DNA from 2 places in the Nocardia sp. NPDC051756 genome. Region 1 is predicted to be linked to the other one. Evidence: riboswitches for the same ligand, from Rfam matches in the RefSeq annotation. Region 1 holds a riboswitch; the other holds the start of a gene.
The links. A riboswitch is a leader RNA that binds a small molecule or an ion and turns the genes downstream of it on or off. The one in region 1 is predicted to bind thiamine pyrophosphate.
Positions count from the first base shown of each region.

Region 1 (10,753 bases):
CTACGGCAATCCCGATCCAGCCGTGGCGGATTCGTTCGGCCGCGGCCGCGCCCTGGCCATCGAACGGTGCAGCACGCTGCTGCGACCGACCCTGCGCGCCTGGGGCACCGAGGACGCCGAACGCAAGCTGCCCGTACTGGTCGAGCTGTGGGTCTCCGCAGGTGAGGGCGCGGTGCGCACGCTGCTCGCCGACGACGGCGACTGGACGGCGGCGGATCTCGGCGCCTTCGTCGGCGCGGCGGTGTACCGCGCGCTGCGGCACGCCTGATGCTGTCCTGACAAATAGTCGGCTACTTGCCGAACAGCTAGTCGAAATGCCTCCCCGATGCCGCGATGTTCCGGCAGAATTCGCCCCGTCGGGGGCGGATTCCGCCACTGCGCCCGACCGGCCATCACTACGATGGTGACCAGTTGAACCAGGCCACAAGCCAGGCAGGAGGTGCGGTCATGGCGTTCTATCGACAAGTAGGAGCGGTGCCGCCGAAACGGCATACGCAACATCGGGACGAGCAGGGACAGCTCTACTACGAGGAGCTGATGGGCGAGGAGGGTTTTTCCGGCGACTCCTCGCTGCTCTACCACCGCGGGCTGCCGCCCGCGATCGTCGACTCGACGGTGTGGGAGCTGCCCGATCAGACCACCACCCCGAATCATCCACTGCGGCACCGGCATCTGCGGTTGCCCGAGCTGTTCCCGGACGACACCCCGGCCCGTACCGACGCGGTGACCGGACGACGCCTCATCCTGGGCAACGCCGATGTGCGCATCTCCTACGTCGTGGCCAAGGGCGCGTCCCCGCTGTACCGCAACGCGATCGGCGACGAGCTGGTCTACGTGGAATCCGGTGCGGCCGTGCTCGAAACGGTCTTCGGCCCGGTGCCCGCGCGCCAGGGCGACCAGGTGCTGATCCCGCGCGCGACCACCCACCGCTGGCTGCCCACCGGCCAGGAACCGTTGCGCGCGTATGTGATCGAGGCGTCCAGTCACATCACCCCACCGAAGCGGTACCTGTCGAAGTTCGGCCAGCTGCTCGAACACGCGCCGTACTGCGAACGCGACCTGCACGGCCCGGCCGAAACGCTGACCGCGACCGGCACCGACGTGGAGGTGCTGGTCAAGCACCGGCCCGGCGGCAAGGTCGTCGGCACCCGGCTGCTGTACGCCACGCACCCGTTCGACGTGGTCGGCTGGGACGGCTGCCTGTACCCGATCACCTTCAACATCAGCGACTTCGAACCGATCACCGGCCGCATCCATCAGCCGCCGCCGGCCCATCAAGCCTTCGAGGGGACCAACTTCGTGGTCTGTAATTTCGTGCCGCGCAAGGTCGACTATCACCCGCTGTCGATCCCGGTGCCGTACTACCACTCCAACGTCGACTCCGACGAGATCATGTTCTACTGCGGCGGAAACTACGAGGCGCGCAAGGGTTCCGGCATCGCGCAGGGCTCGGTGTCGGTGCACCCGGGCGGCTACGCGCACGGCCCGCAACCCGGCGCGTACGAGCGCAGCATCGGGCTCGACTACTTCGACGAACTGGCCGTCATGGTCGACACCTTCCGTCCGCTGGAACTCGGCGAAGGCGCCCTCGCCTGCGAGGATCCGGCCTACGCGTGGACCTGGTCCGGCCGGGGGCCCGCGTGAAGACTCGCGTCGAAGTACCCACCGATTCGCTGTTCGGTACGGACAACCTGCCCTACGGCGTATTTGCTCCCGAAGGCCAGAACTACCGGGTCGGAACCCGATTGGGCGATTCAGTCATCGATCTCGCGACCGCCCTGGGCGATCCGGAGTTCGGTGAATCGAGCCTGGCCGCGCTCATGGCGCAGGGCCCGCGCCGCTGGCGCGAGGTGCGCGAACGCGTCCGTGAACTGGTCGACAACGAAATCGACAGTGCCGCAATACATCCACTCGCCGAGGTGCGGCTCGGCCTGCCGGTGCCGATCGGCGACTACGTCGACTTCTACGCCAGCCTCGACCACGCGACGAACCTCGGCCGCCTGTTCCGTCCGGACAGCGAACCGCTGCTGCCCAACTGGCGGCACCTGCCGGTCGGCTACCACGGCCGGGCGGGCACCGTGGTGGTGTCCGGCACCGAGGTGATCCGCCCCCACGGCCAGCGCCGAACCGATTCGGGCACACCGGATTTCGGACCCTCGCGGCGACTCGACATCGAGGCCGAGCTCGGCTTCCTGGTCGGCGTCGGCTCCGAACTCGGCGATCCGGTGGAGACCGGCGAGTTCGCCGAGCGGGTATTCGGCGTCGCGCTGGTCAACGACTGGTCCGCCCGCGACATCCAGGCCTGGGAGTACCAGCCGCTCGGCCCGTTCCTCGGCAAGTCCTTCGCGACGTCCCTCTCGCCCTGGGTCACGCCGCTGGCCGCACTGGAATCCGCGCGGATACCCACCCCCGAGCAGAACCCCGAACCCCTGCCCTACCTGCAAGAAAAGGAGCCGTGGGGGCTCGACATCGACCTGACGGTGGCCTGGAACGGCGAGGCGGTCTCGCACCCGCCGTTCTCCCGGATGTACTGGTCACCGGCGCAGATGCTGGCCCACCTCACCGCGAACGGCGCCATCACCCGCACCGGCGACCTGTACGCGTCCGGCACCATCTCCGGACCGGATCCCGATCAGCGCGGCTCGTTCATCGAACTGTCCTGGGGCGGAAGCGAACCCGTTCTGGTGAACGGTCAGAAGCGCACCTTCCTGGAGGACGGCGACGAGGTGGTCATCACCGCGTCCGCGCCCGGCCCGGACGCGCGGCGCATCGGTCTCGGCGAGGTCCGCGGCCGGATCCTCCCCGCGCGTCCGCGCGGATAACCGGACCACACTACGACGCGAGCCGGGCCGAATCGATCGGCCCGGCTCGCGTCGTTCGCGTCGAATCTATTGTCCCGCAACGGCTCCGCGGCCGGCGTACACCACCGCGATGAAGCCGGTCAGGTCCTCGATGAGCGTGTCCACGCCGTCCGGCGTGCCGCCGTCGTCGTGATGGTGCAGCCAGTCCGCGACCAACTCGAACATGCCGCCGATGGTGGCCAGCGCCAAGGCCAGCCGGGCCCGCTGCACCCGGGGATCACTCGCCGGCTCACCGGACCACTCCCGGTCCAGGAACGCCGCCGACCAGCGCCGGTTGCTGCGCCGGATCCGCTCGACCGTCGGCGAAATACCGCCCGCCTCACCGAAAGTCACCTTCGCCAGGCGCGGGTCGTCGGCGATGGCGTGCACGAACGCCGCGAGCACCGGCTCGGCCCGCTCCGGCCAGGCCAGTTCGGCGGCCGCGCCGGCGCCGGCGATCACCCGTTGCTGGATCTGCGCGGTGAGCTGTTGGAGCAGCGCGATGTAGCACGCTTCCTTGCTGTCGAAATGGTCGTAGAACCCCTTGGTTCCGACATAGGCGCGCTGGCAGATCTGCTCGATCGATGTTCCCGAATAGCTGTGCTCGGCAAACAGTTCGGTGGCCGCGTCGAGCAGTTGATTGCGCCGCTGTGCGCTGCGCTGTTCGGCGTCGAGTCCACGGATCCGGCGGCGAGCCGGCCCCTCGGCAGGCCGCGCGGCGGATTTGCTGCGGGTCATACCCTCGACCATAGCTCGATGACGTTTAGAAAGAGATCTTGTTAGTAACACGTTCCCGTGTTGTAATCGCTGTCACCTTGATGAGGAAGGACGCATACGTGTCAGTGATCAATGGTGATCCGGCCGGCCGCCCGCGGACCGGCATACGTTCGGTGGCCGTGTTGGTGACCATGGCGTTCGCCATGGCCACCGTGCTGCTGACCGGCGCGGTCAATTCCGCGCCCGCCGCGGCAGTGCCACTCCCGCAAGACGACTCGTTCTACCAACCTCCCGCAGGGTTCGCCGACCAGGCGCCCGGCGCGATTCTCCGATCGCGGGAGGTGCACCTGGCGGTCCTGACCGTGCTGCCGCTGAATGTGCGTTCCTGGCAGTTGCTCTACCGCACCACCGATCTCAACGACCAGCCCACCGTCGCCGTCACCACGGTCATCCTGCCCGCGGGCGCCGACCCGAACCGTTCCCGTCCGCTGGTTTCGCTGCAGTTCTATTACGACAGCGCCAGCAACGACTGCTCGCCGTCGTATGTGCTGCAACAGGGTTCGGGCCTGGCCGGACTCGAGGGCATCCATTCGCAGAGCGAACTGATCGCGATCGCCGCACTGATCAGCCAGGGCTGGGCGATCTCGGTGCCGGACTACGAGGGCCTCGACGGACACCTCACGGTGCCGAAGGAGCCCGGCTACATGACCCTCGACGGCATCCGCGCCGCCGAAGGTTTCCAGCCGCTCGGCCTGGACGGGGCGAATACCCCGGTCGCCATGTGGGGCTTCTCCGGCGGCGGCATGGGTTCGGGCTGGGCGGCGGAAATGCAGCCGACCTACGCGCCGGAGCTGAACGTCAAGGGCATCGCCATGGGCTCGCCGACCTCGGACGTGGTGTCGCTGCTGCACGTCAACGGGTCGATGTTCTCCTCGCTGATCGGCATCGGCATCTCCTCGCTGCGCAAGGCCTATCCGAAGTTCAAGGAGGCGGCCGACCGGTATCTGACGCCCGAGGGCCAGGCGCTGATGGACCGGACCGAGCGGCAATGCCTGCCGCGCAACGCGCTCACCCAGATGTTCGTCGACTACGGGCGACTGCTGACCATCCCGATTCCCGACTTCCTCCAGGTCCCCGAGATCAAGGAGACCTTCGAGCAGACGGTGCTCGGCCGCAATATCCCCACCGCACCGATCTTCCTGTACCAGGGCGTCTTCGACGAGGCGGTTCCGGTGTGGACCAATGATCGGCTCAACCAGCAGTGGTGTGCCGGCGGCGCGTCCGTCGTCTACACGCGCGATCATCTCAGCGAGCATCTGAGTCTGCCGTCGCTCGGCATGGCGGGCACGCTCAACTGGATGAAAGCCCGGCTGGCGCCGAACGCACCCGATCAGGTCGGCTGCCGCACCGACAATGTGGTGTCCATGCTCGCCGATTTCAACGCCTTGCTGACGCAGATCGAGATCAACCTGAACGCCACCTTCGGCGCGCTCGGGTTCCCGATCGGCCCACGCGAGCGCTAGTTCGCCGCACCGCCTGGCCCTCGACCACAACCGGTCGGGGGCCAGGCTTTTTGCTGCGATGAATTGCGGCCTCCCGCCCCGTCTGCACAGGTATACCGATACCGGCCAGGAGGATCGCCATGCAAAAGATCGTCACCAACCTTTGGTTCGACACCCAGGCAGAGGAAGCCGCCGAGTTCTACTGTTCGCTGTTCGCCGACTCCAAGATCACCGACGTGCAGTACTTCACCGAGGCGGGCAACCGGCCGACGGATCTGGCCATCACCGTCGACTTCGAACTCAACGGCCAGAAGTTCACCGCGATCAACGGCGGCGGCGAATACCACTACACCCATGCCATGTCGCTATTGGTCAACTGCGACGGCCAAGCCGAGGTCGACCGGCTGTGGACGGCGTTGCTGGCCGATGGCGGGCAGGAAATCGAATGCGGTTGGCTGAACGACAAATACGGGGTGCCGTGGCAGATCTGGCCTGCCGAGGCGACCGAGCTGGTCACCAGCGATGACCGGGAAGCGGTGAACCGCGCGATGCGGGCGATGCTCGGGATGAAGAAGATCGTGCTGCAACAGATGCGCGACGCCTACAACGACAAGTGACCGACACCGGCTTGTGAGTTGGATCTTCATCCGATCATGGGGCGAACTCCCAGGGAAGGCAGGTAGTCTCGGGCTGGAAAATTTCACACCGCCAACGGGGGCTCGCACCAGCGGGCTGAGAGGACGGCTAGGGCCGTCGACCGTATGAACCTGACCGGGTAATGCCGGCGTAGGGAGGAACATCATGGCTGCTGCTACGTCCAAAGACGGATCCGAGATCATCGACACCGTCACCACCGGACCGATCGAAGGCAGTGTCAAGCACTACACCGAGGTAGACGGGCTGCGCATTCCGGTCCGTCGGGTCAATCTGACCAACGGCGAGCATTTCGACGTCTACGACACCTCCGGCCCGTACACCGACGACACAGCCCAGATCGATCTGGAGTCGGGCCTACCGAAATTGCGCGATACCTGGGCAAAGCCCGAGGTCGAAGGACCGCCGACCCAGCTGGCCTGGGCGCGGCAGGGCATCATCACGCCCGAGATGCGGTTCATCGCCGCCCGCGAGGGAGTGACACCCGAGCTGGTGCGTGACGAGGTCGCCCTCGGTCGCGCGGTGATTCCCGCCAATCACCAGCATCCGGAGCTGGAGCCGACCATCATCGGCAAGAAGTTCCTGGTGAAGATCAATGCGAACATCGGCAACTCGGCCGTCTCCTCCTCGATCGCCGAGGAGGTGGAAAAGATGGTGTGGGCCACCCGCTGGGGCGCCGACACCATCATGGACCTGTCCACCGGCAAGAACATCCACGAGACCCGCGAGTGGATCCTGCGCAACTCCCCCGTCCCGGTCGGCACCGTGCCGATCTACCAGGCGCTGGAGAAGGTGAACGGCGATCCGACCCAGCTCACCTGGGAGATCTACCGCGACACCGTGATCGAGCAGTGCGAGCAGGGCGTGGACTACATGACCGTGCACGCCGGCGTGCTGCTGCGCTACGTGCCGCTGACCGCCAAGCGGGTCACCGGCATCGTCTCGCGTGGCGGATCCATCATGGCCGCTTGGTGTTTGGCGCATCATCAGGAGTCGTTCCTCTACACCCACTTCGCCGACCTGTGCGAGATCCTGGCGAAGTACGACGTGACCTTCTCCCTCGGCGACGGCCTGCGGCCCGGGTCCATCGCCGACGCCAACGACGAGGCGCAGTTCGCCGAGTTGCGCACGCTCGGCGAGCTGACGAAGGTCGCGAAATCCTTTGGCGTGCAGGTGATGATCGAAGGTCCCGGCCACGTGCCGATGCACAAGATCGTGGAGAATGTGCGGCTCGAAGAGGAGCTGTGCGAGGAGGCGCCGTTCTATACCCTCGGCCCGCTCGCCACCGATATCGCGCCCGCCTACGATCACATCACCTCGGCCATCGGGGCGGCGATCATCGCGCAGGCGGGCACGGCGATGCTCTGCTACGTCACCCCGAAGGAACACCTCGGGCTGCCCAACCGAGACGACGTCAAGGTCGGCGTGATCACCTACAAGATCGCCGCGCACGCCGCCGACCTGGCCAAGGGGCATCCGCACGCGCAGGACCGGGACAACGAATTGTCCAAGGCGCGGTTCGAATTCCGCTGGCGCGACCAGTTCGCGCTGTCCCTGGATCCGGACACGGCGCGGGAGTACCACGACGAGACGATGCCCGCCGAGCCGGCCAAGACCGCGCACTTCTGCTCGATGTGCGGGCCGAAGTTCTGCTCGATGCGCATCTCCGCGGACGTCCGTGAGTACGCCGCGCGCAACCAGCTGACCGATGTCGAGGCGATCGAGGCGGGGATGGCGGAGAAGTCCGCCGAGTTCGTCGACAGCGGCAACGCGGTGTACCTGCCGATCGTCACGTAGTCACGGATTCGGCTGTCCGGCAACGGATCCGGTTCCCGCACCCCCTGCGTGCGGGAACCGGCCGGTCAGTCCCGGCGCATGATTTCGAGCAGTGATTCGAGGTGGTCGGCCGGGACGACTTCCATCGACTCGCCACTGCCCTGAATGGTGGCGGCGATATCGATGGCGATTCGGTTGCGCCACCAGTAGATCGAGCGGCTGACCGGCTTCGACCGGACCTCTCCCGCGACCAGGAGTTCGGCGAGCAGGCTGGTTCCCGCGAAAACCGTTGGGCCGGTGATCGGATGGACCAGCAGGTGGGTGTGTCCTGGAATGACGAGCAGCGCGCCCCACGGGCCGACGACCGGATAGTCATCCAGCCAGCGGACGTGCGCGGTGACGAAATCCGATGCCCCGTAGAGCATTTGGATATCTACATCGTCCATGCCGTCGATATCAGCGGCCATCAAGTCGAGCCCACCTTCGGCCTGGGTGTTGCGTTCGGCGATCGCGAACAGGTCCGATTCCCTTGCGCCCCAACGTTGCGCATTGGCGTAGGTGACCGGCGCCATGATGTCGCCGAAGTCGATCAGCACCCGCTGCAACAGGCCCGGCGCCACCAACCGGCGCACATCATTGATCAACCCCTTGGTGCGCGCCGAACACAGCCGGGTCCGCAGCATCGACCGCACCGACTCCAGGCGCGACACGTCGAGATGCCCGGCCGCCAGATCCGTGATCTGCATATCCAGCCGATCCCCGACAATCGTCGACCACAGCTGCCGCGGCGCCCGGGCGACCCGCCGCTCCAACCGTGTACACGGCAACACCACCCGGCCGCCGCCGCGCCCGGCGAACACGAACTCGTCCCCCGACTTCTCACAGCCATACCCGTGTCGCACTGCGACCTCGTTGACCAGCAACTTCAATAACCCCGAGGACGACTCCCGCATGACCCCTCGCTCCCGGTCGGGTACCTACCGGGTTCCATTCTATCGAACATACGTTCGAGGGTGGAGGGGCAGTTTTCGAACGCGGCAGTCGGCACAGGTTCCGGCAGTAGTGCCAGCACCACCAGACGTCGGGTAGGCGGCAGGCTTCTCGCGGCAGGTCTCGCATCCCTAGTTTCATTGGGATGCGGAGGAAACTTGTGATGCTGGGGATGACGGCCTTGATCGCCGCGTCGTGCGGCGTGGACGATTCGCCCCGTGCCGTGGAAGCGGGCCGGAAACAGATCACCGCCGCGCTGAATAACGCGGTGCGCCAAGGCTATCCGGGTGCGCAGGCGGTGGTCACCGAGGCCGGCCACACCTGGACCGTCACCGCGGGTGTCGCCGACCTGACCACCGGAAGCCCGTTCGCCGACAACGCTCGGCTCCGGATTGCCAGCAACACCAAGCCATTCGTCGCCACCGTGATGCTGCAATTGGTGGCCGAGGGCAAGGTCGAGTTGGATACGCCGGTGCAACGGTATCTTCCGGGCGTGGTGCACGGGCCGGGCATCGACGGCGATCGGATCACGATCCGAAACCTGTTGCAGCACACCAGCGGACTCCCCGAATACGCGGCCGAGTTCGGGACGCCACCCGAGCCGGGCCAGCTCGCCGCCCTGACCGAGCGAGTCCGCTGGGGGACAACGGATATCGCCGAAGCGATCCGCACCGCGCTCACCGCACCCGCCGATTTCGAGCCCGGTGCGCAATGGGCATACGCCAATACGAACTACGCCGTCGCCGGGATGGTGATCGAGAGGATCACCGGAAACCCGATCGGCGCGGAGATCACCCACCGCATCATCGAGCCACTCGGCTTACGCGACACCTACTACCCGGGCCCCGATGAAGTCGACATTCGCGGCCCGCATCCCAAGGGCTACACCGAAATCGACGGCGTGCGGGCCGACTACACCAGCCAGAACGTCTCGTGGGCCGGCGCGGCCGGGGCTATGGTCGCCTCCGGCGCAGACCTCAACCAGTTCTTCATCGCTCTGCTGGACGGAAGGCTGCTCCCACCCGCGCAATTGGCGGAAATGAAATCCGTCCGGCCCACCGGAGTGGACAGCAAGTTGGCCTATGGCCTCGGCCTGGCACGAATGACCATGTCCTGCGGCAACGAACTGTGGGGTCACACCGGCGGGCTCTCGGGCGCATTGACCTTCGACGGCGTAGTCCCCACTACGGGGCGCGCCGTCACCGTCGCCCTCAACCAGGACCTGATGGACGATCGCTACAACGAAGGCTTCCGGGTCTTGGAAACTGCCGCCTGCTCGGCACCCTAGGGCCTGCGCCGAAGTCCTTCCGGCCTAGCGGCGGAGGTCAGCCGAGTTCCTCGACCAGCCCGATGATGACGCCCTCAGGGCCGCGGACGTAGGCGTATCGGCAGTAGTCCTCGTATCGGGCCACCTTGCCGACGAGTTCGCCGCCGCGGGCGCGCAGGCGGGCGACGACCTCGTCGACGTCATCGATGGCGAAGGTCAGGCGCGGGATACCCGGGGTGTTCACCGCCGACTTGGGCGCGGTGTCGGTGGTCGTCGGCGAGCGGAACGTCGAGAGTTCGATGCGGCTGTGGCCGTCCGGGGTCCGCACGACGGCCATGTCCGCCAAGACGCCGTCCAGCGCGAGCAGGTCGTCGGCCCATTGGCCGCCGACCGTTGCCTCGCCCTCCAGTTCCAGGCCCAGTTCGACGAAGAACGCGACAGCGGCGGTGAGGTCCTCGACCACGATGCCGACGTGGTCCATCCGGCGGATCGTCATGTTGTTCTCCTCAGGTTCGTAGCGGCCCATTCTGGCCGGTTGGTCGGTTCAGGCACGCTCTTCGTGACTGCTTGTACCCCAGGGACGGAGCCGTTCGAGCGTTCTCGACATCCGCGGCGTATGAATTTCCAGATTTCTTTCCGGATCCGTTAATCGAGATCTTGAAGCTGTTGCAGAGCAATTTCGGATACGACGGCCGTAGCATCGGCGATTTCCGAAAGCGACCCACTGGGGAGCCATTGGGGACTCGCTGCCGCAAGTCGCGCGGAAATCACCAATTATATTGTGTCACTGGATCTTTCGACATTCAGAGCGTCCGCTCTCGCAACGCTGAGTGCCCGGGCCGTTGCCCGCCCCCAAGGCCGAGACATATCGTGTTGTTCACATTCGAACTTGAAATGCATTCGCCGACAAGGTGTTTGATCACTGAGCAGCACGCATGCCCGGCTGTTCAGGCGACGGCGCGGCCTACCTGGTTGCCGCGAAGTTGTTCATTGCCGCCTGCCACAGG
Region 1 covers NZ_JBFAYV010000003.1:49,325-60,077, forward strand. The annotation lists gene AB0M22_RS11845 (TetR/AcrR family transcriptional regulator) at 1-268, shown strand, start outside; gene AB0M22_RS11850 (cupin domain-containing protein) at 448-1,644, shown strand; gene fahA (fumarylacetoacetase) at 1,641-2,822, shown strand; gene AB0M22_RS11860 (TetR/AcrR family transcriptional regulator) at 2,889-3,578, opposite strand; gene AB0M22_RS11865 (lipase family protein) at 3,677-5,080, shown strand; gene AB0M22_RS11870 (VOC family protein) at 5,200-5,676, shown strand; TPP riboswitch at 5,761-5,869, shown strand; gene thiC (phosphomethylpyrimidine synthase ThiC) at 5,861-7,510, shown strand; gene AB0M22_RS11880 (hypothetical protein) at 7,576-8,442, opposite strand; gene AB0M22_RS11885 (serine hydrolase domain-containing protein) at 8,643-9,767, shown strand; gene AB0M22_RS11890 (VOC family protein) at 9,805-10,242, opposite strand; gene AB0M22_RS11895 (dioxygenase) at 10,682-10,753, shown strand, end outside.

Region 2 (10,753 bases), on a different contig from region 1:
CAAGATCGAATACCTGAACCCGGGCGGTAGCTCCAAGGACCGGATCGCGGTGAAGATGATCGACGCCGCGGAGCAGTCCGGGCAGCTACGCCCCGGCGGCACCATCGTCGAACCCACCTCCGGCAACACCGGTGTCGGTCTCGCGCTGGTCGCCCAGCAGCGCGGCTACCACTGCGTTTTCGTCTGCCCGGACAAGGTCAGCGAGGACAAGCGCAACGTGCTGCGCGCGTACGGCGCCGAAGTCGTCGTGTGCCCGACCGCCGTCGCGCCGGAAGACCCGGCCAGCTATTACAGCGTCTCCAACCGCCTGGTCGGCGAGATCGACGGCGCGTGGAAGCCGGATCAGTACTCCAACCCGGGCGGCCCGGACAGCCACTACGAGACCACCGGCCCGGAGATCTGGCGCGACACCGACGGCAAGGTCACCCACTTCATCGCGGGTGTCGGCACCGGCGGCACCATCACCGGCGTCGGGCGCTACCTCAAGGAGGTGTCCGGCGGCAAGGTGAAGATCATCGGCGCCGATCCCGAGGGCTCGGTGTACTCCGGCGGCACCGGACGGCCGTACCTGGTCGAGGGCGTCGGCGAGGACTTCTGGCCGTCCGCCTACGACCCGGCCATCCCGGACGAGATCATCGCGGTCTCCGACGCGGACTCCTTCGACATGACCCGCCGCCTCGCCCGCGAGGAAGGCCTGCTGGTCGGCGGCTCGTGCGGCATGGCCGTGGTCGCGGCCATCGAGGTGGCCAAGCGCGACCCGGACGCCGTGGTCGTGGTGCTGCTGCCCGACGGCGGCCGCGGCTACCTGTCCAAGATCTTCAACGACCAGTGGATGAGCTCCTACGGCTTCCTGCGCGAGCGGCTCGACGGCAGCATGGTCGAACCGCTGGTCGGCGACGTGCTGCGGGGCAAGTCCGGCGAGCTGCCCGACCTGGTGCACACCCATCCGTCGGAGACCCTGCGCGACGCGATCGAGATCCTGCGCGAGTACGGCGTCTCGCAGATGCCCGTGGTCGGCGCGGAGCCGCCGGTGATGGCGGGCGAGGTCGCGGGCAGCGTGTCCGAGCGCGACCTGCTCTCGGCGGTGTTCGAAGGCCGTGCGCACCTGACGGATTCGGTCGGCAAGCACATGAGCTCGTCGTTCCCGCTGATCGGTGCGGGCGAGCCGATTTCCGCCGCGACCAAGGCACTGTCGGATACCGACGCGTTGATGGTGGTCGAGGAGGGCAAGCCGGTCGGCGTCATCACGCGGCACGACCTGCTCGGCTTCCTCAGCATCGGAACGCTCGGACACTGAATTGCTCATCCGCCTCTCCGCGAATTCAGGCCGGACTCAGGCGCGCGGCGCTTGACGTCGGCGACCGGCGGTGCGGCGGAGGCAGGGTCAGCCCGTCCCCGGTGAGTTACCCCTGTGCTCACGAGATCTGTTGTCGGGGAATGTCAGTCGGGGCCCGTGTACTCGGGCCCCGACTATGCGAGGCGGGCGCGCAGGGCTAGGGCGTCGCGTGGGGCCATGACTTTGGCGTCGTTGTCGAAGTAGCAGAAGACGTCGCGGTCGGCGGACCAGGTGCGGATCTTGTCGGCCCACATATCGAGGCCCTCGTCGGTGTACCCGCTGACGTACAGCTCGTCGTGGCCGTGCAGGCGGATGTAGACGAAATCCGCGGTGACCTCCTCGATCATCGGGAATTTGCCTGCGGCGTCGGCGATTACGAGCGCGATCTCGTGCTCGGTCAGCAGATCGGTGAACTCGGGCGTGACGAAGCTGGGGTGGCGGATCTCCAACGCGTACCGCAGCGGGCGATCAGCGTCGGTGGTCGTATAGGCCGGATCCACCCGTTGGTCATGCTGTTTCGCTATTTCCGTGGCCTGCATAGTGGTTCGGGGCAGGTGGGTGAAAAAGGTAGCCAGCACCTCCGGATCGAACTGGAAGTTCGGCGGCAGCTGCCAGAGGATCGGGCCCAATTTGGGGCCGAGGGCGAGCATTCCGGAGGCGAGGAAATTGGCCAGCAACTCGTCGCCGTCGCGCAACCGCTTCATGTGCGTTATGAATCTGCTGCCCTTCACCGCGAAGACGAAATCGTCCGGCGTCTGGCTCGCCCAGTTCTGATAACTCGACGGGCGTTGCAGTGCGTAGAACGAGCCGTTGATCTCGACGCTGTTCAGCTGTTGCGACAGATAGGCGAGTTCCCGCTTCTGCGTCACGCCTTTGGGATAGAAGACGCCACGCCAGGGCGGATACACCCACCCCGACGTGCCGATCCTGACCTCACCCATCACTCCATCGTGGCAGCTAGGCGGACGTGTCGCCGGCTACCCGAGCTCGCCGGAGCGTCGAGATCCGGCCGAACGCCCACGCGACCACCAGCGCCGCGAGGAACGACAGCAGCGACGCGCTCATCCACGCCTGCTTGGTGAAGTGCAACCGCTCCTGCACGTTCACCCAGAAGTCGGTCCACACGCCGGCATCGCCCGGATTGATGAGCTGGTAGACCGAGAGCCCGGCCAGCCAGGCGACGATCATGCCCCAGCGCGGCGGGGCGTCGTCGGCGGTGTTCCAGTCGCCCTTCGCGCGCAGGAAGAAGTCGGCGACCAGCACGCCGAGCAGCGGCACGAACACCGAACCGATCAGCCCGAGGAAGCCGAAGTAGTTGGCCATGTTCAGCTGCAACGCGAGCACCGTGATCAGGACGCCGAGCCCGATCGACAGGATCCGCCGGTCGATGCGCGGCGCGAGATTCTGGATCGAGACCGCGGTGGAGTACACGTTGGCGAACGACTGGTCGGCCTCGCGCAGCACGAACACGAAGAAGAACAGGCCGCCCAGACTGACCTGGAGGAACGGCGAGTACTGGCCGTCGCCGGTCGCCCGGGCCAGCGCGAACAGGCCGAGCGTGTAGGCCACGATCTGGGTGATCGCGTAGGCCCCGCTGGCCGCGCCGAAGGCCGAGCCGGTGCTGCGCGAGTGCCGGGTGTAGTCCGCGGCCACCGGCACCCAGGAGATGGACACCGCGAGCGCCGCGTCGGTGGCGATCCAGAAGAGGTTCCAGTCGGCGCCGAACGGGCCGCTGCCGTGCGGGCCGGGATTGGCCGACAGATCGGGCAGCCCGGTGCGGAAGAACTGGATGTAGAACCAGATCAGCGCGATCACCACGCCGATCGTGACGAACCGGCGCAGCAGCCGCACCGAACCGAGCGGCCAGATGGTCAGCGCCGTGGTGAGCAAGCCGGCGGCCACCACGTAGAGCCAGTGCGGACCGCCGCCGAACAGCTCGTCGGCCGCGTCGCCGATCACGATCAATTCGAAGGTGCCCCAGCCGATCAGCTGGGCGATGTTCAAAACGGTTGGCAGATAACTGAGTTTCGCGCCGAACAGGCCGCGCAGCAGCACCATCGCCGGCTTGCCGGTCTTGGCGCCGGGGATGGCCGCCAGGCCGAGCATCAGACCGCCGACGACCGTGCCGACGATCATCGCGAGGATGCCCGCGGAGATGGAAATCTGCGGTGCGCCGTCGGAATTCGGCGCCAGCACGGTGTACGCGCCGGAGAAGGCGATGAGGCTGACACCCAGGTTTGCCCAGAATGCGCTCTGGTCCCAGAAGGACAGCACCTTCGGGGCGGGCTCGTCGAGGGTGAAGGGGGCCTCGTGCCGTTCGGAGTTGTGCAGGGTCGATGAAGACATGCCCGAAACGCTCTTCCTACGCCGGCATTACCCGGACAGGTTCATGCGGTCGGCGAAGCGCTGGGGTCCGCCCTCTCAGCCCGGCCTTGCCCGAGCTCCCGCGGTGGGGGTGGTTCGGGCGAATAGTACACGTGGCGATTCGGCGGTCCGTGCGATCCGCATGGCCGCGCCCGCTGAACGGCCGTGAACTGCATGTTCGCTCGACTCGGTATCCTGGAAACCGGACAGAGTACGAACCAACGCAGGGCCTGGGAAATGTCCGTTCTGAACTGGGGATTGGTGTCCTGCGGCCGGGATCACACCGGCCGTTAACCGCGATAACGGAGTTGTAACGGTCTGTTCACCGTCTAGGGCCAGGATTACGAGGTATGACTCGGAGGCAAGTGATCGGTTGGGTAGCTCTGCTTACCTCGGTGCTTGCCGGGGCCGAGTTGCTCGATCGGGTGAATTTTCCCGCGCCGCAGATGATTCTCGCGATCGTCGTCGGCGGCGCCCTCGCGTTGGCCGGGAAGTTGCCCGCGCCGATGCCCCGCCAGCTGTCCTGTGGCGTGCAGTCCATGCTCGGTGTGTTGATGGGCAGCTATCTGGAGATCTCGCTGCTGTCCAGCATCGGGTTGGCGTTGATTCCGGTGCTCGCGGTGACGGTGGCGACGCTGCTGATCAGCCTGCTGGTCGCGGTGGTGTTCGCCCGCTTCGCGCACGTCGAACTGCCGACCGCGACGCTCGGGCTGCTGGCCGGCGGTTCCGCGGCGGTGGTGGCGGTGGCCGACGACATGGACGCCGATCCGCGTCAGGTGGCGTTCATGCAGTACCTGCGGGTCGCGCTGGTCGCGGTGAGCGCGCCTGCCCTCGGTGCGCTGCTGAGCAACAGCGGCGACGGGCTGAGCAACGAGAAGGTGACGCTCGGCGGCGCGGTCACCAATCCTGATCTGCCGTTCTGGATGATCGTCGGACGCGGGGATCAGGTCGCCGGGTTGTCCATCGCGGTGATGCTGTGCGTCGTCGGCACCAAGCTGGGCCGGCGGCTCGGGCTGCCGAGCCCCGCGCTGATCGGGCCGATGCTGATGACCGCGGTGCTCACCGCGCTGGGCGTCAGCCACGGGTACGCGCCGACGAACCTGTTCAAGGATCTGCTGTTCGTGCTCATCGGCTTCGAGGTCGGAACTCGCTTCACCCGGACCGTGGTTCGCGAGATGGCCCGGATGATCCCGGGCATGACGGTCACCATCGTCGCGTTGTCCGCGATCGTCGCCGGACTCGCGTTCGCGGTGGCCACCTTCGTGGACCTCGAGCTGTCCGACATTTACCTCGCCACCACGCCCGGCGGTATCAACGCGGTGCTGGCCACGGCCGAGTCGATGGACGCGAACCTGCCGTTGATCACCTGCGTGCAGAGCATGCGCCTGCTGCTGATGGTGTTGATGCTGCCGCTCTTGGCCAAGGCGATGCGGTGGTTCTCGGCTCGGCAGTTGCAGCTGGCGCAGCCTGAGCTAGTGGCCTGACCCGGCCTGCGCGGACACTTTCCCGCTGATTGCCCGCGGTTCTCGTCGTTCGACGCCGAGAATGTCCGCCTAGACCGGGCACCCCTGCACCACTACGCCTTTCGCACCGCACCCACGATGAGATCGGTCCATTCGTCGGCCAGCGCGGCGAGCCGATACCACGCCGCATGCACCCGGAGATCGGAGACTTTTTCGGCGGTGTGCAGCAGATGACTGGCGTGCGCGTGTGCGGCGGCCATGCGATCGACGGTGGCGCCGAGGGATCCGGTGCGCAGATGCTCGGTGCAACTGCGGCGGGGGAGTTGGGTGGCTACCCAGTTATCGATGGCGGCGACCAATTCGGCGCGGCGGCAATCTATTCCGGCGGCCCCGAGCGGATTGCCGGGCCGCTGCCGGTGCAGCGTGGCCAACCGGCGGGCCAGATCGATCAGCGGATGGTCGGTGTTCGGATCGCCCGCGTGGCTGCCGAAGGCGGCGACCAGTTCGCGTTGATCCGGCAATGATCGGTCGGCTGACAAGGTCTTCATCGTGCACCTCCGGGTGACGTCAGGCGGGAGGCATTGCCCTGATGCCGAATCCGAGATAAGAGTGCGCCGCTTACCTCGGCGTGTCGGTGACGTCGAGATGGCACCGCGATGACAGGTCGTAACAATCTTCTCCTCATGGCGTCGGCCGGGGTTGTGAGGAAGATCGACCAGTCTCGGGTGGCCGGGGTAGAGAGTACGTCCCCCGCGCGCCGGACAGGTTAGCGGTCGCGCCGAAAGTCGCAATGTGGCAAATTATCTGCAAATAGACGATTCGAGTTATGTGGCCAGGGTATAACCGGCCATGAAGCAGCCTCGGCAACCGCCATGGCGTAATCGGATAGCGAAGGGATGGGCATGTACACCTCCAGTTTGGCTATCGATTTCCAGAAGGGGTTCTCGGACGCGTGGAGTTCGGTGGCCACGTTCGTCCCCAAGCTGGCCGGATTCATCGTCATCTTGCTCATCGGCTGGATCGTCGCGAAGGTCGTCTCGACGATCGTGGACAAGGTGCTCGACCGGCTCGGCTTCGACCGCCTGGTCGAGCGCGGCGGCCTCAAGCAGATGATGTCGCGCAGCCGCTACGACGCTTCCGATCTGCTGGCGAAGCTTGCCTACTACGCGATCCTGCTGATCGCGCTGCAACTCGGTTTCGGGGTGTTCGGGCCGAACCCGGTGAGCGATCTGCTCGACGGCATCGTGTCCTGGCTGCCGAAGGCCGCGGTCGCCATCATCATCGTGGTGATCGCCGGCGCGATCGCGTCCGCGGTGCGTGACCTGGTCGGCAACATGCTCGGCGGGCTGTCCTACGGCGCGATGATCGGCCGGATCGCGGCGGTGTTCATCTGGGGCGTCGGCATCGTGGCCGCGCTGAACCAGATCGGCGTGGCCATGTCGGTCACCATGCCGATCCTGATCACGGTGCTCGCCACCATCGGCGGCATTCTGGTGGTCGGCGTCGGCGGCGGCATGGTCCGGCCGATGCAGCAGCGCTGGGAGGGCTGGCTGAGCGGGCTGGAAGAGGAGATGCCCGCGGTCAAGGGGCACGCGGAGGCGTACTCGCGTGGTCGTGAGGATGCTTCGCGGGAGCAGCTATGGATGGATCAGCAGGCCACCCGCGGCCAGGGTCAGCACGCACAGCAGTGGGATCAGGGTGCGATGCAGGGCGGCGGCTCGTACGAGCAGTCCGGTGAGTACATGGGTTACCGCGACCCGGGCGAGCGGCGCTAAGTACCACCGATAAACGCGTCCGCCGTGGGCTGTTGCCTACGGCGGACGCGTTGTGTCAGGGGTTCAGGCGAACCGCTGGGACGGGTGCAGGCACACGCTCGCCAGGCGCAGCTGGAGCCAGTCGGCGTTCGCCCAGCTGCCGAGATCGCTCGGCGCGGCGCTGGTCATGCCGTGTTCGGCCGCGGCCTCGCGCACGTGATCGAGCAGGCCGCGCGCGTAACCCGCGAGCAGCACGCTCATCGGCACCCGCGCGGCGCCTTCGACGCCGAGTTCGAGGATGTCGCGCACGGCGGCCGCGTGCTGGTCCAGCGCTGCCGAAAGGGCGGGCAGTTCCGCCGCCGCGGCGAGCGCCGGTACCCCGTGCGTCTTGTGCAGGCGGGTCAATATCTTGCGCGCCGACACTTCGAGCAACGCGGGGCCGAGCAGAAACATGTTCCTATGCTAGCAATCGGCGAGTCTTTATAGAACTGTGACGCTTCACCCAGTCTGTTTTGCCGGAAAAGTGAGTTCCAGCAAATTCGCCGCATCGAAAAGTCTTGGGAGAGAATCAGTTCGCCAATAGCCGCCGGTAAATGCGACCGTCCGGTATGGATACGGTTTTGGCGGCGGCGAACTGATTCCCTCGGCGACCCCCGGTTACCGGAAGGCGTTGGCGTCGGTCAGCGCGCGACCGAGCACCAGCTGATGCACCTCGGCCGTGCCCTCGTAGGTGAGCACCGACTCCAGGTTGTTCGCATGCCGCAGCACCGGATAGTCCAGCGTGATGCCGTTCGCGCCGAGGATGGTGCGGCACTCCCTGGCGATCTTGATGGCCTCCCGCGTGCTGTTCAACTTGCCGGCGCTCACCTGCTCGGGCGTCACCGCGTCCCGATCCTTCAGCCGGCCCAGGTGCAGCGCGAGCAGCTGTCCCTTGCCGAACTCCAGCGCCATGTCGGCCAGCTTCGCCTGGGTCAGCTGGTACCCGGCCAGCGGCTTGTCGAACACCTCACGGGTGCGCGCGTATTCGATGGTCGAGGCCAGGCAGTCGCGGGCCGCGCCGAGTGCGCCGAAGATGATCCCGAACCGCGCCTCGCTCAAACAGCCCAGCGGCGAGGCCAGCCCGCGCGACTCCGGCAGCACCGCGTCGGCGGGCAGCCGGACGTCGTCGAGGTCCAGTTCGGCGGTCACCGAGGCGCGCAGCGACAGCTTGCGATGCATCTCGCGCGCGCTGAACCCGGGCGTCCCGGTGGGCACCAGGAAGCCGCGGATGACCTGCCTGCCCTCGTCCTCGGTCTGCGCCCAGATCACCACGACATCGGCCACCGAGCCGTTGGTGATCCACATCTTCGAGCCGTTGAGCACCCAGTCGGCGCCGTCGCGCTTGGCCCTGGTCCGCATGCCGCCGGGGTTGGAGCCGAAGTCGGGTTCGGTGAGCCCGAAGCAGCCGAGCGCGCGCCCGGCCGCCATCTCCGGCAGCCACTGCTGCTTCTGCTCCTCCGAGCCGTACTTGTGGATCGCGGTCATCGCCAGCGATCCCTGCACCGACACCATGCTGCGCACGCCGGAGTCGACGGCCTCCAGCTCCTGGCAGGCCAGGCCGTACATCGTCGCCGACATGCCCGCGCAGCCGTAACCCTCGAGATGCATGCCGAGCAGCCCGACCTCGCCCAGCTGCGGCGCGAGTTCGCGAGCCGGGAAGGTGCCCTCCTCGAACCAGTCCGCGATGTGCGGTCGCAAGCGTTGATTCGCGAAGGTCGCGACGGCATCGCGGATCTCGCGCTCATCGTCGGACAGCAGGGAGTCGATCGCGAACAGTTCTTCCACAGTCACCATGCGCTAAGCGTAAATGGGAAGGCCGCCGGTGAGATCGGGGTCTGGTGAGGTTCTCATAAGAAAATTTCCGGTCTACTTGCCCTAGCTGCGTAACTAGATCGGTGCCGACCCGGATTCGTCCGCAGAACGTCGATCCGACCCGACCAGGGGGTTGCCCGGAAATCGCCCCTGATTAGGCTGGGGCCATGAGTGAGCTGGGGTTCTCTACGCGAGCCGTGCATGCAGGATTCGATCCCGATCCGCAGACCGGCGCGGTCAACGTGCCCATCTACGCGAGTTCGACGTTCGCCCAGGACGGGGTGGGTGGCCTGCGCGGCGGTTTCGAGTACGCGCGCACCGGCAACCCGACCAGGTCCGCGCTGGAAGCGAACCTCGCCGCGCTCGAATCCGGCACCTACGGCCGGGCGTTCGCGTCCGGCATGGCCGCCACCGACTGTGCCATTCGCGCCACGTTGCGTCCCGGTGACCACATCGTCATCCCGGACGACGCGTACGGCGGCACCTTCCGGCTGATCGACAAGGTGTTCAGCCAGTGGGGCATCGAGCACTCGCCGGCCCACGTGTTCGACGTGGACGAGATGCGCGCCGCGATCCGGCCGAACACCAAGCTGGTGTGGGTCGAGACCCCGACCAACCCGCTGCTGAGCATCGGCGACATCCCGGCGCTGGCCGACATCGCGCACGGCGTGGGCGCGAAGCTGGTGGTGGACAACACCTTCGCCACCCCGTACCTGCAGCAGCCGCTGCTGCTCGGCGCCGACATCGTCACCCACTCGACCACCAAGTACCTGGGCGGGCACTCCGACGTGGTCGGCGGCGCGCTGATCACCAACGATCCCGAACTGGACGCGGCGTTCGCGTTCCTGCAGAACGGCGCGGGCGCGGTGCCCGGCCCGTTCGACGCCTTCCTCACCCTGCGCGGCACCAAGACCCTTGCGGTGCGGATGGATCGGCACTGCGACAACGCCGAGACCCTGGCCGAGTTCCTGACCCGGCACCCGGCCATCTCCCAGGTGATCTACCCGGGCCTGCCGGAGCACCCGGGCCACGCGGTCGCCGCGAAGCAGATGCGCCGGTTCGGTGGCATGATCTCGGTGCGGCTGCACGGCGGCCCGGACGCGGCCCGCGATCTCTGCTCGCGCACCAAGGTGTTCACCCTCGCCGAGTCGCTGGGCGGGGTGGAATCGCTGATCGAGCACCCGGCCGCGATGACGCACGCGTCCACCGAGGGCTCGGTGCTCGAGGTGCCCGCGGATCTGGTGCGGCTCTCGGTCGGCATCGAGGACGCCGCCGACCTGCTCGCGGACCTCGAGCAGGCACTGAGCTAGGGTCCGGAGAATGACGAAACGGCCGCACCGGGTAATCGGGTGCGGCCGTTCGTGTCTCAGGGGAACAAGTCGGCCGGGGCGCGCAGCTCGTGGCTGCGCGACACCGCGGCCGGACGGGTCAGCTGTGGTAGGGCTCCGCGCTGACCAAGGTGACCTTCATCGTCTTGCCGTTGGGCAGCGTGTACTCACGGGTGTCGCCGACCTTGGCGTCGATGAGCGCGCCGCCGAGCGGGGAAGCCGGCGAGTAGGTCTCCAGCTTGGAGTCGTTCAGGCCCTCTTCGCGGGTGGCGATGAGGAAGGTTTCGGTGTCGGACTCGTCGCCGTCGTAGTAGACCTTGACGACCGAACCGGGGAGCGCGACGCCGGACTTGGTCGGCGCGACGCCGACCTTGGCGTTGTTCAGCAGCTCCTGCAGCTGGCGGATACGCGCCTCCTGCTGGCCCTGCTCCTCGCGCGCGGCGTGGTATCCGCCGTTCTCCTTGAGGTCGCCCTCTTCACGGCGTTCGTTGATCTCGGCAGCGATAACGGGACGATTGGCAATGAGCGCATCGAGTTCGCCCTTGAGCCTGTCGTGCGACTCCGGGGTCAGCCAAGTCACTTGCGTCTCAGTCATCTCGATCACTCCCTAGTAGTTGTTCCCGGCAGGCCGGGATTCCCTGATAACTGCCGCGGTAC
Region 2 covers NZ_JBFAYV010000002.1:432,296-443,048, reverse strand. The annotation lists gene AB0M22_RS08125 (cystathionine beta-synthase) at 1-1,297, shown strand, start outside; gene AB0M22_RS08120 (DUF72 domain-containing protein) at 1,471-2,277, opposite strand; gene AB0M22_RS08115 (cytosine permease) at 2,294-3,682, opposite strand; TPP riboswitch at 3,679-3,794, opposite strand; gene AB0M22_RS08110 (AbrB family transcriptional regulator) at 4,051-5,184, shown strand; gene AB0M22_RS08105 (DUF4254 domain-containing protein) at 5,277-5,711, opposite strand; gene AB0M22_RS08100 (hypothetical protein) at 6,060-6,938, shown strand; gene AB0M22_RS08095 (DUF6401 family natural product biosynthesis protein) at 7,002-7,370, opposite strand; gene AB0M22_RS08090 (acyl-CoA dehydrogenase family protein) at 7,575-8,750, opposite strand; gene AB0M22_RS08085 (cystathionine gamma-synthase) at 8,936-10,078, shown strand; gene greA (transcription elongation factor GreA) at 10,197-10,691, opposite strand.
Region 2: it holds a riboswitch for thiamine pyrophosphate, as region 1 does, so the genes downstream of both, AB0M22_RS08115 (cytosine permease) here and thiC (phosphomethylpyrimidine synthase ThiC) in region 1, are expected to answer to the same signal.